Regions from separate parts of the Polaromonas sp. UC242_47 genome, predicted to be linked through region 1. Evidence: riboswitches for the same ligand, from Rfam matches in the RefSeq annotation. Region 1 holds a riboswitch; each other region holds the start of a gene.
The links. Region 1 has a riboswitch for thiamine pyrophosphate ahead of ACHMXK_RS04195 (long-chain fatty acid--CoA ligase). Riboswitches for the same ligand answer to the same signal wherever they lie in the genome.
Positions count from the first base shown of each region.

Region 2: it holds a riboswitch for thiamine pyrophosphate, as region 1 does, so the genes downstream of both, ACHMXK_RS13245 (purine-cytosine permease family protein) here and ACHMXK_RS04195 (long-chain fatty acid--CoA ligase) in region 1, are expected to answer to the same signal.
Region 3: it holds a riboswitch for thiamine pyrophosphate, as region 1 does, so the genes downstream of both, thiC (phosphomethylpyrimidine synthase ThiC) here and ACHMXK_RS04195 (long-chain fatty acid--CoA ligase) in region 1, are expected to answer to the same signal.

Region 1 covers NZ_JBIOAO010000001.1:857,469-862,181, reverse strand. The annotation lists gene ACHMXK_RS04205 (ABC transporter ATP-binding protein) at 1-182, opposite strand, end outside; gene ACHMXK_RS04200 (acyl-CoA reductase) at 190-1,644, opposite strand; gene ACHMXK_RS04195 (long-chain fatty acid--CoA ligase) at 1,641-2,720, opposite strand; TPP riboswitch at 2,783-2,899, opposite strand; gene ACHMXK_RS04190 (AMP-dependent synthetase/ligase) at 3,040-4,713, opposite strand, start outside.
Region 2 covers NZ_JBIOAO010000001.1:2,716,048-2,720,760, forward strand. The annotation lists gene ACHMXK_RS13230 (mandelate racemase/muconate lactonizing enzyme family protein) at 1-657, shown strand, start outside; gene ACHMXK_RS13235 (Bug family tripartite tricarboxylate transporter substrate binding protein) at 701-1,684, shown strand; gene ACHMXK_RS13240 (Bug family tripartite tricarboxylate transporter substrate binding protein) at 1,720-2,703, shown strand; TPP riboswitch at 2,779-2,887, shown strand; gene ACHMXK_RS13245 (purine-cytosine permease family protein) at 2,938-4,245, shown strand; gene thiD (bifunctional hydroxymethylpyrimidine kinase/phosphomethylpyrimidine kinase) at 4,254-4,713, opposite strand, start outside.
Region 3 covers NZ_JBIOAO010000001.1:3,860,703-3,865,415, forward strand. The annotation lists gene ACHMXK_RS18695 (wax ester/triacylglycerol synthase family O-acyltransferase) at 1-764, opposite strand, end outside; gene ACHMXK_RS18700 (acyl-CoA-binding protein) at 974-1,228, shown strand; gene nadA (quinolinate synthase NadA) at 1,269-2,387, opposite strand; gene nadC (carboxylating nicotinate-nucleotide diphosphorylase) at 2,405-3,277, opposite strand; TPP riboswitch at 3,401-3,514, shown strand; gene thiC (phosphomethylpyrimidine synthase ThiC) at 3,610-4,713, shown strand, end outside.

The DNA of each region.
Region 1 (4,713 bases):
ATCTGTCCGCCATCCGGTCGCAACAGGCCGGCCGCCAGCTTGAGCAGCGTGGTCTTGCCGCAGCCGCTGCGACCGACCAGGCTGTGCACCTCGCCACGCGCGATCTGCCAGTCCACCTGGTCCACCACGTTCGGGTAGCCCGGATAGCTGTAACTCACGGTACGCATGTCGAGAAAAGTCATGGCCGGTTCAATCGACATAAGGCGCGAAGCCTTCCGCAGCGGTTTCTGCCGAGGCTTCGATATCCACCATCTGCACCAGATCCAGCAGGCTGCATCGCCCGTCGTGGTGCCAGCCAGCCTCGGGCGAGGTCATCTGGCCCAAGGCGCAAATCCGTGTCACGCCGGCGCGGCCCAGTTGTTCGGCGATTTCAAACAGTTCGCGCGGCGCGGCGGCCACACCCACGGTTTGCAGCAAGGCCCGGTGCGGTGCGATCAGCGGGATCACATCCGCCCAGTGATCGACCGCCACCACGCGTATGCTGCGGTTCAGCGCGCTGGGGGACAGCGGCAACAGGCTGTTGTTGTAGACAACGGTCCAGTCGCCCTCACCCGCCACATCCGGGCCGTCTGGCGACAAGCTCTGGAATTCTTCCGCCTGGCGCCAGCCGGCCAGGTCCGCCGCTTCGGACAGACTCAGGGTGCGCCGTGGGTATTTCTTCTCCAGGGCCGAGAGTTCATGCGCGAGGTAACGCGAAAATTCCTCGGGGCTGATTTTCCCGCCGCGCTCCACGTAAAACACATGGGGCGAATAACAGCCTTGCTGGTCGTAACGCATCACGTCGTAAGCGGCCTGCTGGACGGTTCTGATCGCCTTGCGCGCGTCCAGCGCCTGCCTGGCGACGATGCCGAAACTGAGCTTGTGGCCGAAGGGCAAAAACCGCGTGGTGATGGGCACCTGACGCCGTACCTGTTCCAGCGCGGTGTTGTCGCCGTAAGCCAGCACCAGATCGGCGTGTTTGAAGAATAATTTCTCGCGCGCCTCGTCCCCGCCTTTCCACCAGACCACCGCCAGGCAGTCGGCCAGCCGCGGATCCACTTCGACCAGCAACTGAGCCATCCAGCCGGCCAGCAGCGGCTCGGCACTGGCCACCTTGCCCACGGTGCCCGACTTGACCAGCAGGCCGGAGATCAAACTCCAGAGGCACAGGCCGGGCACATTGCCGGCCCAGATGTGCACCGCCAGGTCGGCACCAAAGGCCTTGGAAAAACCTCCTTTGGTACGCGGTACAAAGTCGTCCAGCACTTGCGGGTTGCCGAAATCTTCGGCCAGAAAACGCTGGAGCTGCGGCTTGCGGAATGTTTTGAGATAAGCCGTGAGGCCGAGGCGCACCATGTCGGCGTCGTAACCTGTGACCAGCGGCAGCAGGGTGTTGGCCTTTTGCCGCCAGGGGTCTTGCGGGTCCAGCCAACGCGCGATGGCGCGGTCGATGATGTCCACGATTTGCGCCACCGTCAGCGACTTCAAATACGCACGGCTGGCGCTGCGTACCCGCGCCATCAGGGCCACCGTCTGGTCTTCCGTCAGCACGGGAACCGCGACCTCCAGCGTGTCGTGTTGGCCCTCGAAGGTCAGCGTCTGCCATGCCACGTCCGCGGCCGTGAGGCCAGGCAGATAACCGGCGGTTTCGCGCAGCAAGGTCATGCCGCGGCCGCCTGCAAAAATTCCTGCACCGCCAGCGAGCAGCCCTTGGCCGCGCTGCCCTCGGCACGCCCCAGCAGCAAAAAGCCGCCGTCCACCGCCACACCCACGTCCTCGGTCAGGATGGTGGTGACGGAGTTGAAATTGGCCAGGTCGCAGTGCGCCAGAATGCCCTGCTCGCCGCGGGGCAACTCCTCGCCGCTCAAGGGTTCAACCACGCGGGTGCGAATCCAGTGTGGCCCCGATTTGACGGACGGCAACATGGCGTTGCCCGCATCGTAAAACTGCGTGCTCAACTCGGTCATGCCGTACATATTGATGCACTGGCTGGCATCGATGCCCAGCACGCCAGAGATCTGCGCATAAAAATCCGCCAGGGACAACTCGCGCGACTGGCCCTTGAAGCCGCCGGTGTCCAGCACGCGACTGCCCGGCGGCAACACAAAGGTTTTGCCCAGGCGTTGCAACTCATCCAGCAGGTGCACAAAGCTGTAACTCGCCCCCAGCAGCGCATAAGGCTCGCCGCTCTGCTGCGCGTGTTCCAGCTCGGTGATCACGCGCGTAAAGTCCAGCCCCTGCTGCGTCAGCAGGTAGTGGCTGCCGTCCGCGCCAAACTCCCGCAGCGCCAGCGCCAGGTAGTGGGCCAGCGATGAATTCGGCAACAGGCTTTCGTCCGGAAACAGAATGCCCATGCGAAGTTTCTCGCACCTCCCCATGAAGCGCTGGCGGAAGTTGCGGATCATCGACGCGTCATACACCGCCAGTGTCGGGTGGTGGTGTTTGCCCTTGACCTCGGCCTGCGTGGTGCCGCTGGTCATGAAGGTGCGCTCGGCCTGCTCCGGCGGCACACAGCTCAGGGTCAGCGCCTTGAACGCGCTGATGGGCACCGCCGGAATGTCGCGCCAGCTTTTCACGGTGCGCACGGTTTTGCCGCGTTGCTGGCAAAAACGCTGGAAAGGCAGGTTGTTCTGGTATTGGTGGGCGAACAGCGCGAGGGCCTGCCGGTCAAATACGTCCTCGGACGGGTGGTCGGCGGCGATGTAGGCCTGCAGCTCAGCGATCAAAGGAGAAGAAGCCATTCGTCACACTTTCGGTTGCCTGTTGAAAAACAAGTGCTCCGAAAGATGTGCCACGCCCACTGGGGGTGTCTGGCAGCTCTCCTTACGTCGGTATGAACCGATTCAAGTTCGCGGGTTTGGTTCTGACCATCTCAGCCACCCTTGCTGTCACCAGCAAGGCTGCACCCCGGAGCAGTTCAAATTCTAGCGGAATGCGGGCAGCGGATGACCGCGTGGCATGCATCGCTACTCTATTGATAGCTGCTTGCGCCCACCGAATAAGGGCTAGAGGCTTAAAACGATTGTAAAAAGTAGCCGCAAACACGCCTGACCGAGAACCCTAGTGGTACAGCGCCTCGATCTCGGCCGCGTAGGTTTTGTAGATGCTGGAGCGCCGTACCTTCATGGTGGCGGTCACTTCGCCATCGTCGTGGTCCAGTTCCTTGGTCAGCAAATGGAACTTGCGGATTTGCGACACCTGGGCCAGGCGCTGGTTGCCCTCGCCAATCGCGGTGTCAATCAGCTGCCGCACTTGCGGCAACTCAACCAGCGAGCGAAAGTGGGTGAAGGCGATACGCTGCGCCTCGGCCCATTTCCCCACGGTCTCGTAATCGATCATCACCAGCGCGGCTACAAACTTGCGGCCTTCGGCCACGATCACACACTCCTTGATGTAAGGGCTGCCCTTCATGGTGTTTTCGATTTCGGACGGCGTGAGGTTTTTGCCGCCGGCGGTGATCATGATGTCTTTCAGGCGGTCCACAATCTTGAGCTGGCCGCGCTCCTCGCGCACCACGTCGCCGGTGTGCAGCCAGCCCTTGCGAATGCTGTCGGCCGTGGCCTCGGGATTTTTGTAATAACCGGCAAACACCATGTCGCCGCGCAACAGCAACTCGCCGGTCTCGGCAAGCCGGTGCTCCACGCCCAAGATAGGTATGCCCACGGTACCGATCAGCACATCACGCGGGTCGTGGCCCAGGACCATGCCGGTGGATTCGGTCAGGCCGTAAACCTCGATCAGCGGTACACCCAGCACGCGAAAAAAGCGCACCACGTCGGGCGGAATCGGCGCGGCACCGGTCAGGGCAATTTGCACCTTGCGCAGGCCTATGAAGTTTTGCAGCGCGCGAAATATCGCCCAGTAGCTGGCACCGAAGGTCAACCTGTCGGCCAGACTCCAGGCGCTGCGCGGCTTCTCGGCCAGAGGCTGGCAGGCGGCATAAGCCCTGTCGAACAGTTTGCGGCGCAGGCCGCCGGTTTCCTGCAGCTTGATGCTGATGCTGGCGTGTAATTTTTCCCAGATACGCGGCACGCCCAGGAACAAGGTCGGGGCAATCTCCCGCAGATCTTCCTGCACCGTGCGTATGGATTCACCAAAATGAACCTGCGCACCGGTGTACACGGGCACAAAGCTGGTCAACATCTGTTCGGCCACATGGCACAGCGGCAGGTAGGACAGGTGCGTGGTCCGGTCCGTGATGCCCAGGCGCTCGATGATGCCGGGCACCACGCCGCGGATATTGCGGTAGGAAATCATCGCCCCCTTGGGTTTGCCCGTGGAGCCCGAGGTGTAAATCATCAGGCCGATGTCGTCCAGCTTCTGGCGCGCCATGGCGGCGTCGATTTGCGTAGTTTGGCCGACCGCAGCGCCGGCTTTTTCGACCTCGTCAAAGCTCACGATCAGGCCACGCAGCTCGGGTGCAAAGCTGCGCAAGCCCTTGGTTTCCATGACCACAATCTTGCGCAGGCGCGGCAACTGGTCACGAGCTTCGAGCACCTTGTCGGTCTGCTCCTGGTCTTCGCAGACCATGATTTCAATGTCGGCGTGGGCGACCACATAAGCCACCTCGGGCGACGGGCTGGTGGGGTAGACGCCCACCGCCACCGCACCTATCAGGCCCGCGCCCATTTGCGCCAGCACCCATTCAATGCGGTTCTCGGACAACACACCCACATGGCCGCCCTCGGACAGGCCCAGGCCACGCAGGCCCAGGCCGAAGTGGCTGGCGCGCCG
Region 2 (4,713 bases), 1.9 Mb from region 1:
TATGTGGCACGCGGCGGCTTCAAGGCCGTGAAGATGCGTGTCGGCGTGATCGACGGCGACCCGATCAATTCGGCACGCCGTGTCATCGCCGCGCGCAAAGCCTTGGGCCCGGACATCGGCCTGGCCTGCGACGCCCATGGCACTTACACCGTGGCGGAAGCCAAACGTTTCTGCCGCCTGGTGGAAGACTGCAACCTCTTGTGGTTCGAGGAGCCGGTGACGGCCGACGACAAACGCGGCATGGCCGAGGTACGTGCCGCCACGGCCATCCCGATCGCGGCCGGCGAAAGCGAGTTCAACCGTTTTGACTTCCGTGACCTGGCGGAACTGCGTGCGGCCGATGTCTTCCAGCCCGACCTGGCGATCTGCGGCGGGATTTCCGAAGCCATGCGTATAGGCGCCATCGCTTCGGCCTGGAACCTCAAGCTGGCACCGCATCTGTGGACAGGGGCCCTGGCCTTTGCCGCCGGCATGCATGTGGCCGCCGCGTCACCGGCTGGCTGGTTGCTGGAGTATTCCGTGGGTGCCAACCCGCTGCTACAAGACCTGGCCGAAGAGCAATTCGAAGTCAAGGACGGTCTGGTTGAAATTCCCGACCGGCCCGGTCTGGGCATCACGATTCGCCAGGACTTCGTCGACCGCTACACCGTGGCCTGAAGCGCCACCCGACCTTTTTCAAATACAACGATAGGAGGCTTTCATGTTCACTTCTTCCATGTCGCGCCGGCTGGCGCTTGGGCTCTGCGGCGCCAGCCTGGTGTTGGCCTCCGGCCTGGCTGCCGCACAAACCGGTTATCCCAATAAGCCGGTCAAACTGGTTGTGCCTTTCGCAGCCGGCGGCACGACCTCCATCCTGGCGCGCATGCTGGCCGAACGCATGGGCCAGCAGATGGGCCAGCCCGTCATCGTCGACAATCGTCCGGGCGCGGGCGGCAATGTGGGCATGGACATGGTGGCCAAAGCGGAGCCCGATGGCTACACCATCCTCATGGGGCCTATCGGCCTGGCCATCAACCCCGCCCTGTACGCGAAGATGCCCTTCGATCCGATCAAGGACCTCGCCCCCATCGGTTTGTATGCCGGCGTGCCCAACCTGCTGGTGGTGCATCCGGCCGTGCCGGCCAACAACGTGAAGGAACTGATCGCCTACGCCAAGGCCCATCCCGGCAAACTCAATTACGCCTCCAACGGCAACGGCACCTCCAGCCACCTGGCCGCCGAAATGCTGAAATCCGCGGCTGGCGTGGACATCGTCCACGTGCCCTACAAGGGCGGCGGCCCCGCCATGCAGGACTTGATTGGCGGCCAGGTCAACATGTTGTTTGACCAGATGCCAGCCGTGTTGCCGCAGGTCCAGGGTGGACGCGTGCGCGCTTTGGGCGTCTCCAGCCTCAAGCGTTCAGCCGCTGCGCAGGACATCCCCGCCGTCTCCGAAAGTGTGCCGGGCTTTGACATGACGGTCTGGTTTGGTTTTCTGGCGCCCAAGGGAACACCGACAGACATCGTCGCCCGCCTCAACGCAGAAATGAACCGCGCGCTCAAGGACCCGGCCTTCCAGACGCAACTTGCGGGCATGGGCGTCACCCCCATGCCGAGTTCTTCCGCTGAATTCGGTTCGTTCATCCGCCGCGAAATAAGCCACTGGGCCAAAGTCGTCAAGGATTCCGGCGCCAAGCTCGATTGACACGGCTCACCAACCTCTTGTTCAGGAGACCCACGATGACGCTTTCTTCCTTCTCTCGTTTGTTAGGTGTGACACTGGCCTGCGCGGCCAGCCTGATGGTGCCCGCAGTGGCGCAAACCGATTTTCCGAGCAAGGGAATGCGAGTGATCGTGCCCTTCCCGCCAGGCGGCGCTTCCGACACGCTGGGCCGCATGGTGGCGCAACACCTGGCCACGGCCTGGGGCCAGCCCGCCATCGTGGAGAACCGGCCCGGTGCAGGCGGCAACATAGGCGCCGAAGCCGGCGCCAAGGCACCTGCCGATGGCTACACGCTGACCCTGGCCGCGGCCGGTTTCATGGCGGTGAACCCGTCGCTTTATCCCAAGCTCAATTACGACTCGGCCACCGACTTCCAGCCGGTGGCACTGTTGGTCAAGGCGCCCTTGCTGCTGGTTGTCCATCCCAAGGTCCCGGCGCAGAACGCCCGCGAATTCATTGACTTGGCCAAACGTTCGCCTGGCCGCATCACCATAGGCAACGGCGGCACCGGCACGGCCCAGCATCTGGGCGGTGTGAGTTTTGGCCTGGCGGCCGGGGTGGACGTGGGTCACATTCCGTACAAGGGTAGCGCGCCCGCCACCACCGACCTGCTGGGCGGTGTGGTTGATGCGCAGTTCGACAACCTGGTCACGCTGGTGCCTTTTGTGAAAAGCGGCAAGCTGCGCGCCCTCGGCGTCTCGTCGACACAACGTGTGGCGGCCCTGCCGGAAGTGCCCACCCTGGCGGAGGCCGGACTGCCCGGTTTTGAGGACGGCACCTGGTATGGCATCGTCGCGCCACGCAACACGCCCAAAGCCGTCGTCGACAAGCTCAATGCCGAACTGCTGCGTATGCTTTCCCAGCCGGACATCAAGGAGAAACTCCTGTCCATGGGGCTTCAGCCTGCGGGCAACAGCCCCGCGGAGTTTGGTGCTCTGATCCGTTCGGAAATTGGCAAGTACCGCACCATTGTCAAAACCGCCAACGTCAAGATCGACTAAAAAGCAACAACTGACCGTTCCCGGGGTAGGCCAATGAGCGGCCTGTTCCTATAATCCGCCTCGTGCCTGTCAAGGCACATTCGCTAGGGGTGTTGTGCTGTTTTGAAAAAAGCGACACGACTGAGAAAGTCCCTTTGAACCTGATTGAGGTAATCCTCGCGCAGGGAAGCATGTTTCAGGCGCCCGACCCTGGGCTTCCAACAAGCCGACCTGCCATTAACGATTGGAATGTTGATGGCTACGACTCCCGCTAATTCCGCCTCTTACGGCAACACCAACACGGCGCTCACACCGCAAGCCGCCAGCGACCGCTCGTTTGGCTTTCGCGACCACGCCGCACTCTGGCTCAGCCTGGGCGTCGGCCTGCTGGTCATGCAAATTGGCGCTTACCTGGTGCCAGCACTGGGTGCCCAACAGGCGGCCATGGTCATTGTTGTCGGCTCCGTCCTGGGCGCCGGGCTGCTGGCCTGGACGGCGAAGATAGGCTGCGACAGCGGCCTGTCCAGCGCCGGCCTGATGCACGCCACCTACGGCAGCAGCTTTGCGCGCCTGCCGGTCTTGCTCAACATCGTGCAGCTCGTCGGCTGGACGACTTTTGAGCTGGTCGTGATGCGCGACGGCACCCTGGCCATTGCGCGCCAGTCCGGCAGCTTCACCAGCGCCATCTGGCCGCTGCTCGCGACCTTGCTGTGGGGTGGCGTGCTGATCGCCCTGCTGTCGGGCTCCATGGTCAAGCTGGTGCGCAAATTCATAGGCCGTTACGGTTTGCCGCTGGTGATCGCCTCGCTGCTCTGGCTCACCTGGCAGTTTTTCGTCAAAGCCAATGCGCAAGGCCTGGCCACCCTGTGGAACCGCCCCGGCGCAGGCGGCATGAGCACGCTGGCCGCGCTGGACCTGGTGATTGCCATGCCGGTCTCGTGGCTGCCGCTGGTGGCCGACTTTGCGCGTCACGGGCGTGATGGCAAAAGCGCGCTGCGCGGCACCTGGCTGGGTTACGCCGTGGCCAATATCTGGTGTTACGCACTCGGTGTGCTGGTCGCCATCACCACGCCCAGCACTGACCTTGTGGCCGCACTGCTGCTCGCGCAAGGCGGCCTGATTGCGCTGGGCCTGATCCTGATTGACGAGGTGGACAACGCCTACGGTGACCTGTACTCAGGCTCGGTCGCAGGCCACAGCCTGAAACCCCGCTGGAGTGTGCGCCGTTGGGGCATCACCATGGCGATAGTCTGCACCGCCTTGGCCATGGTTTTGCCCATGCACAGCCTGGAGCCGTTTTTGCTGATGCTCAGCTCGGTCTTTATCCCGCTGTACGGCGTGATCCTGGCACGGCTGGCCGGTCGTTCAGATGTGCCCTCACTGGTCACGGAACGGCAGGTGAACTACAGCGCGGTACTGATCTGGTTCACAGGCATCGTCTGTTACCACGCCTGCGCGCAACTCGCGCCCAGCTGGGGCGCCGCCCTGCCGACGCTGCTTATGACATTTGTGCTGGCGCGATTGACCAGCGACACACCCGCCAGAGTCAGCGCGACGGCCTGAGCAAGCGTCTAAGCGTCCAGCGGAATAAGCCGCATAGCCTGCGGCGCGTGGCTGTGGTTTAACGGCCCGCTGCCCGCGCCGGTACGCACGGCGGCCCCGGCCTCAAGCGCGCCACGCACATAGACCCGCGCGGCCTCCACGGCCTCGGTCAAGGACAGGCCCAAAGCCAGATGGGCCGCAATCGCAGAAGACAGCGTGCAACCTGTGCCATGGGTGTTGGCACTGTGAATACGCGGCGCGCGCATCCAGTGCGGCGCACCGCCCTGCGTGATCAGCAAATCACTAACAACATCACCCGGCAAATGCCCGCCCTTGAGCAAGACCGCGCGTGCACCTTGGGCCAGCAGTTCGCGTGCCGCGGTTTCCATCGCCTGTTCGCTATCCAGCGGCCGACCCACCAACAAGGCCGCTTCGTCCAGATTGGGCGTGACCAAGGCCGCACGGCCAAACAACTCGCGCACCAAGGCA
Region 3 (4,713 bases), 3.0 Mb from region 1:
TTGGCCATGTCCAGTGAACCGGCCATGCCTTTTTGCGGGTCGCTCAGCAGGTGCAGGGACTTGACCGCACCTTCGCCGGCGGCGCCCAGAGCCTTGACCGTCAGGTCGGTAAAGGGTTTGAGCAAGGTGTCGGCGATCCAGTCTTCGGCGCCGCCGCTGCTCGCCTCCTTTTTCTGGCGCTCCGGCGGCGGCAGGCCGCCGTCCACCAGCGACATGGTCACCGAAATCAGCGCAATGCCGTCGGCGATGCAATGGTGGATGCGCACAATCATGGCGCTGCCCTTGATGCCATCCGGTCCGGTGTAATCCTCGATCAGGTGGATTTGCCAGAGCGGGCGTTTGCGGTCCAGCGGCTGCATCGCCAGCTCGGCGACGTGGTCCTGCAACGCTTCCTGCTCCCGGCCTTTGGCCACCTTGGGCAGTTTTTCCGCAATGACGTGGTTTTTCAGGTCAAAGTAACGGTCGTCCACCCAGGTGGCGCCGGCGGCGTCTTCGATCACACGTTGCTTGAAACGCGCGTATTTGAGCAAGCTGTTTTCTATGCGTTCACACACGGCCGCGTGGCTGACGCCGGGCTGTAACGACCAGACACCGACAATCATCATCAGGTTGGACGCGGTGTCCATGCGCAGCCAGGCGGTGTCCACCTTGCTCATGCGTTCGCCGGATAAACCCAGGGTGCCGGAGACGGCACGTGTCACGTTTTTTTGCACGTTCTGCGCGACTTTTTTTCCTGCGGCCTGGGCCGATACACGTGTGACCATAAAAACTCCAGCGTCATTTAAAGGTGCAAGGTGGCCATTTTTCGCAGGGCCGTCCCAAGAAAATATGCCCCCTCGGGGGGCAGCGCAGTACACCCAGTGACAAGCGTGGGGGTGATCTCTCTATTCTGCAGGGAAGGAGATGGCTAAGATACCGGGCAGTTACCCCAAGCACCGCTTGGGTGACCCACTAACAACAACGGAGCATTCACATGTCAGACCTCAAAGCCGCCTTCGACAAAGCCATGGCCGATTCCAAAAACCTCAGCGAGCGGCCCGACAACGCCACCTTGCTGAAAATTTATGCACTCTACAAGCAGGGCAGCGCCGGCGACAACACCGACAAGAAACCGGGTTTCGGCGACATGGTGGCCCGTGCCAAGTGGGACGCCTGGAACGGACTGAAGGGCACCTCGTCGGAAGTCGCAATGCAGCAATACATTGACCTGATTGCGTCCTTGAGCTGAGTCCGTTTTTCCCTGCGTTCCCCAGCGCAGTATGAAGCGGCTAAGCCGCCCCCATCTTAGGAACCAGCCCACCCGTGGGCCGCCCCGCTTTCAAGGCGGCGGTAAACGCCAGCATGCGGTCTATCGGCAAACGTGCCCGCAAGCCCAAGGCCGGGTCAACCTGCACCGCCGGGCTTTGGGTTTGCAGGGCCTGCGCCACGCCAGCCAGCCCGTTCATCGCCATCCAGGGGCAATGTGCGCAGCTTTTGCAGGTGGCACTTTCGCCGGCCGTCGGGGCTTCGATGAAAGTTTTTCCGGGGTTCAGTTTGCGCAGTTTGTGCATCATGCCGCTGTCGGTCGCGACGATGAATTCCTGCGCGTCCATGTCGTGGGCCGCCTTCAGGATGGCCGAGGTCGACCCCACGGCATCGGCCAGCGCAATCACATCGGCCGGTGATTCGGGGTGGACCAGCACCCTGGCCTTCGGGTGTTCTTTTTTGAGCACCTCCAGTTCAAAGGCCTTGAACTCGTCGTGCACGATGCAGCTGCCGTTCCACATCAACATGTCGGCGCCGGTTTCGCGCTGGATGTAGCTGCCCAGGTGTTTGTCGGGCGCCCAGAGAATTTTCTGGCCCTGCTCTTTCAGCGCCCGCACAATGTCCAGCGCGCAGCTCGACGTCACCAGCCAGTCGGCGCGCGCCTTCACGGCGGCGCTGGTGTTGGCATACACCACCACGGTGCGGTCCGGATGCGCATCACAAAATGCGCTGAACGCGTCCACCGGGCAGCCCAGGTCCAGCGAGCAGGTCGCCTCCAGGTCGGGCATCAGCACGGTTTTTTCGGGCGAAAGAATTTTCGCGGTTTCGCCCATGAAACGCACACCCGACACCACCAGCGTGCGCGCCGCGTGGTCCCGGCCAAAACGCGCCATTTCCAGCGAGTCACTGACCAGGCCGCCGGTTTCTTCGGCCAGGTCCTGCAGGTCCGGGTGCACGTAATAGTGCGACACCATGACCGCGTTGCGTTCTTTCAGCAGGCGGCGGATCTGGTCTTTCAGGGCCGCACGTTCATCGGGCGCCGGCTCCACCGGCACCCGCGCCCAGGCGTGACGTGTCGGGCACGCCGGCTGTTCGTAGTCGATGCGGACCAGCGGTTGAACCGGGGTGGATACGTCATTCATCACGGGTGTCATGGTGCTCACAGTTGCGCAAAACGCATGGAAAAATCAATCGCCTTGATATCTTTGGTCAAAGCCCCGATCGAGATGCGGTCCACCCCGGTGGCGGCAATGCCGGCCACGGTGTCCAGGCTCACACCGCCCGAAACTTCCAGAATCGCCCGCCCGGCCGTGATCTGCACCGCCTCACGCAACTGGGCCAGGTCCATGTTGTCCAGCAGAATCATGCGGGCGCCGGCCTCCAGGGCTTCCCGCAACTGAGCCAGGGTCTCCACCTCGATCTCGACAAAGGTCGCGCGGCCCGCCACCTCGGCGGTGCGCTGCAACACGGCATGGATGCCGCCGGCCGCTGCAATGTGATTTTCCTTGATCAGCACGGCGTCGTACAGGCCGATGCGGTGATTAACCCCACCGCCGCAACGCACGGCGTATTTCTGCGCCAGCCGCAGGCCCGGCAGGGTTTTGCGGGTGTCCACAATGCTGGCGCGGTTACCCGGCACAGCGTGCGCGGCCTGGACGTACACCGCGGTTTGTGTCGCCACCGCGCTCAGCAATTGTAAAAAATTGAGCAGGGTCCGCTCGGCACTCAGCAGTGCGCGGGACAAACCTTTGATCTCCAGGATGACCTGGTTGGCCTCGCAGCGCTGGCCATCGCGCACATGCCAGACCAGTTCGGCCTGCGGGTCCAGCCGCTGCAGCGTCGCCTCCACCCAGGGCAGGCCGCAAATCACCGCGGCTTCGCGCGCCAGCACACGGGCGTGGCTGCGCCGCGCGGGATCAATCAGACCGGCGGTCAGGTCGCCGGCCCCGATGTCTTCGGTCAGCGCACGCTCAACATCGGCCAGTGCAAGGACAGCCACACTGGCGGTGGAAAAATCAAACAAGGCATTCATGGGTTCATGGTGGGAAGGAAATCTTGGCGGCAAGCATAGCGGCTTCGCAGCCCCTATTCTGGTTGGCACCTTATCCGCACGTCACAAAAGGGGTTTAAGCAGCGACAACGCCTGTACTAGAATGCAATGGCTCCGGGGTGCTGCCCGACCATTGTGGTCGAGCCGCTGAGATGGCCAGGCCAAACCCGTGAACTTGAATCGGTTCGTACCGACGTAAGAAGAGCTGACAGCAAGCGGACCTCCGCTTGCCCGTCAACGATCAAAACCACCCGGCTGGTTTTGGCCACACCTTCGGAGCATTTTGTGTTTCAACACACCACAAGGATGCCCCGATGAACACGCCTGATCAATTCGCCCAGTTGCTGTCCCTGACACGTGAGCCTTTTCCCGCGTCACGCAAGATTTACGTGCCCGGCCAGCGCCACCCCGACCTGCGGGTGCCCATGCGCGAAGTCAGCCTGAGCAACGGCGAATCCGCCACGCTTTACGACACCTCCGGGCCCTACACCGATCCAGCCGCCGACATCGACGTGCGCCGCGGGCTCCAGGCCTTGCGCGCACCCTGGATTGCCGCACGCGGCGACACGGAAATTTACACCGGCCGCACAGCCCAGGCCGTTGACGATGGCACGCGTCGGGAAGACCGCACCGATCCCGCGGATCCGGAAGCTCAGCGCATCGCCGCCCTGCGTGCCCAGGCGGCCGGTTTGCAACGCACACCACGCCGTGCCAAGGCCGGCGCCAACGTCAGCCAGATGCATTACGCGCGCCGCGGCATCATCACCCCCGAGATGGAATACATCGCGCTGCGTGAAAACACCCAACGCGAGTGGATGGCCGAGTACCTGGATGACGCCGAACGGGCTAGCCGCGTACGCGGCAATCCCATGGGCGCGCAGCTGCCCGCGTTTGTGACGCCCGAGTTTGTGCGTGATGAAGTCGCGCGCGGCCGCGCCATCATCCCGGCCAATATCAACCACCCCGAAGTCGAGCCCATGATCATTGGCCGCAACTTCCTGGTGAAGATCAATGCCAACATCGGTAACTCGGCGGTGACCTCCAGCATAGAAGAGGAAGTGGAAAAGCTGGTCTGGGCGATTCGCTGGGGCGCTGACAACGTGATGGATTTGTCGACCGGCAAAAACATTCACACCACACGCGACTGGATCATCCGTAACTCGCCGGTGCCCATAGGCACGGTGCCGATTTACCAGGCGCTGGAAAAGGTCGGTGGCATCGCCGAAGACCTCACGTGGGAGATTTACCGCGACACCTTGATCGAACAGGCCGAACAAGGTGTGGACTATTTCACCATCCACGCCGGCGTACGTTTGCCCTTTATCCCCATGACGGCCAAACGCCGCACCGGCATTGTTTCGCGTGGCGGCTCCATCCTGGCCAAGTGGTGTATTTCCCACCACAAGGAAAACTTTCTG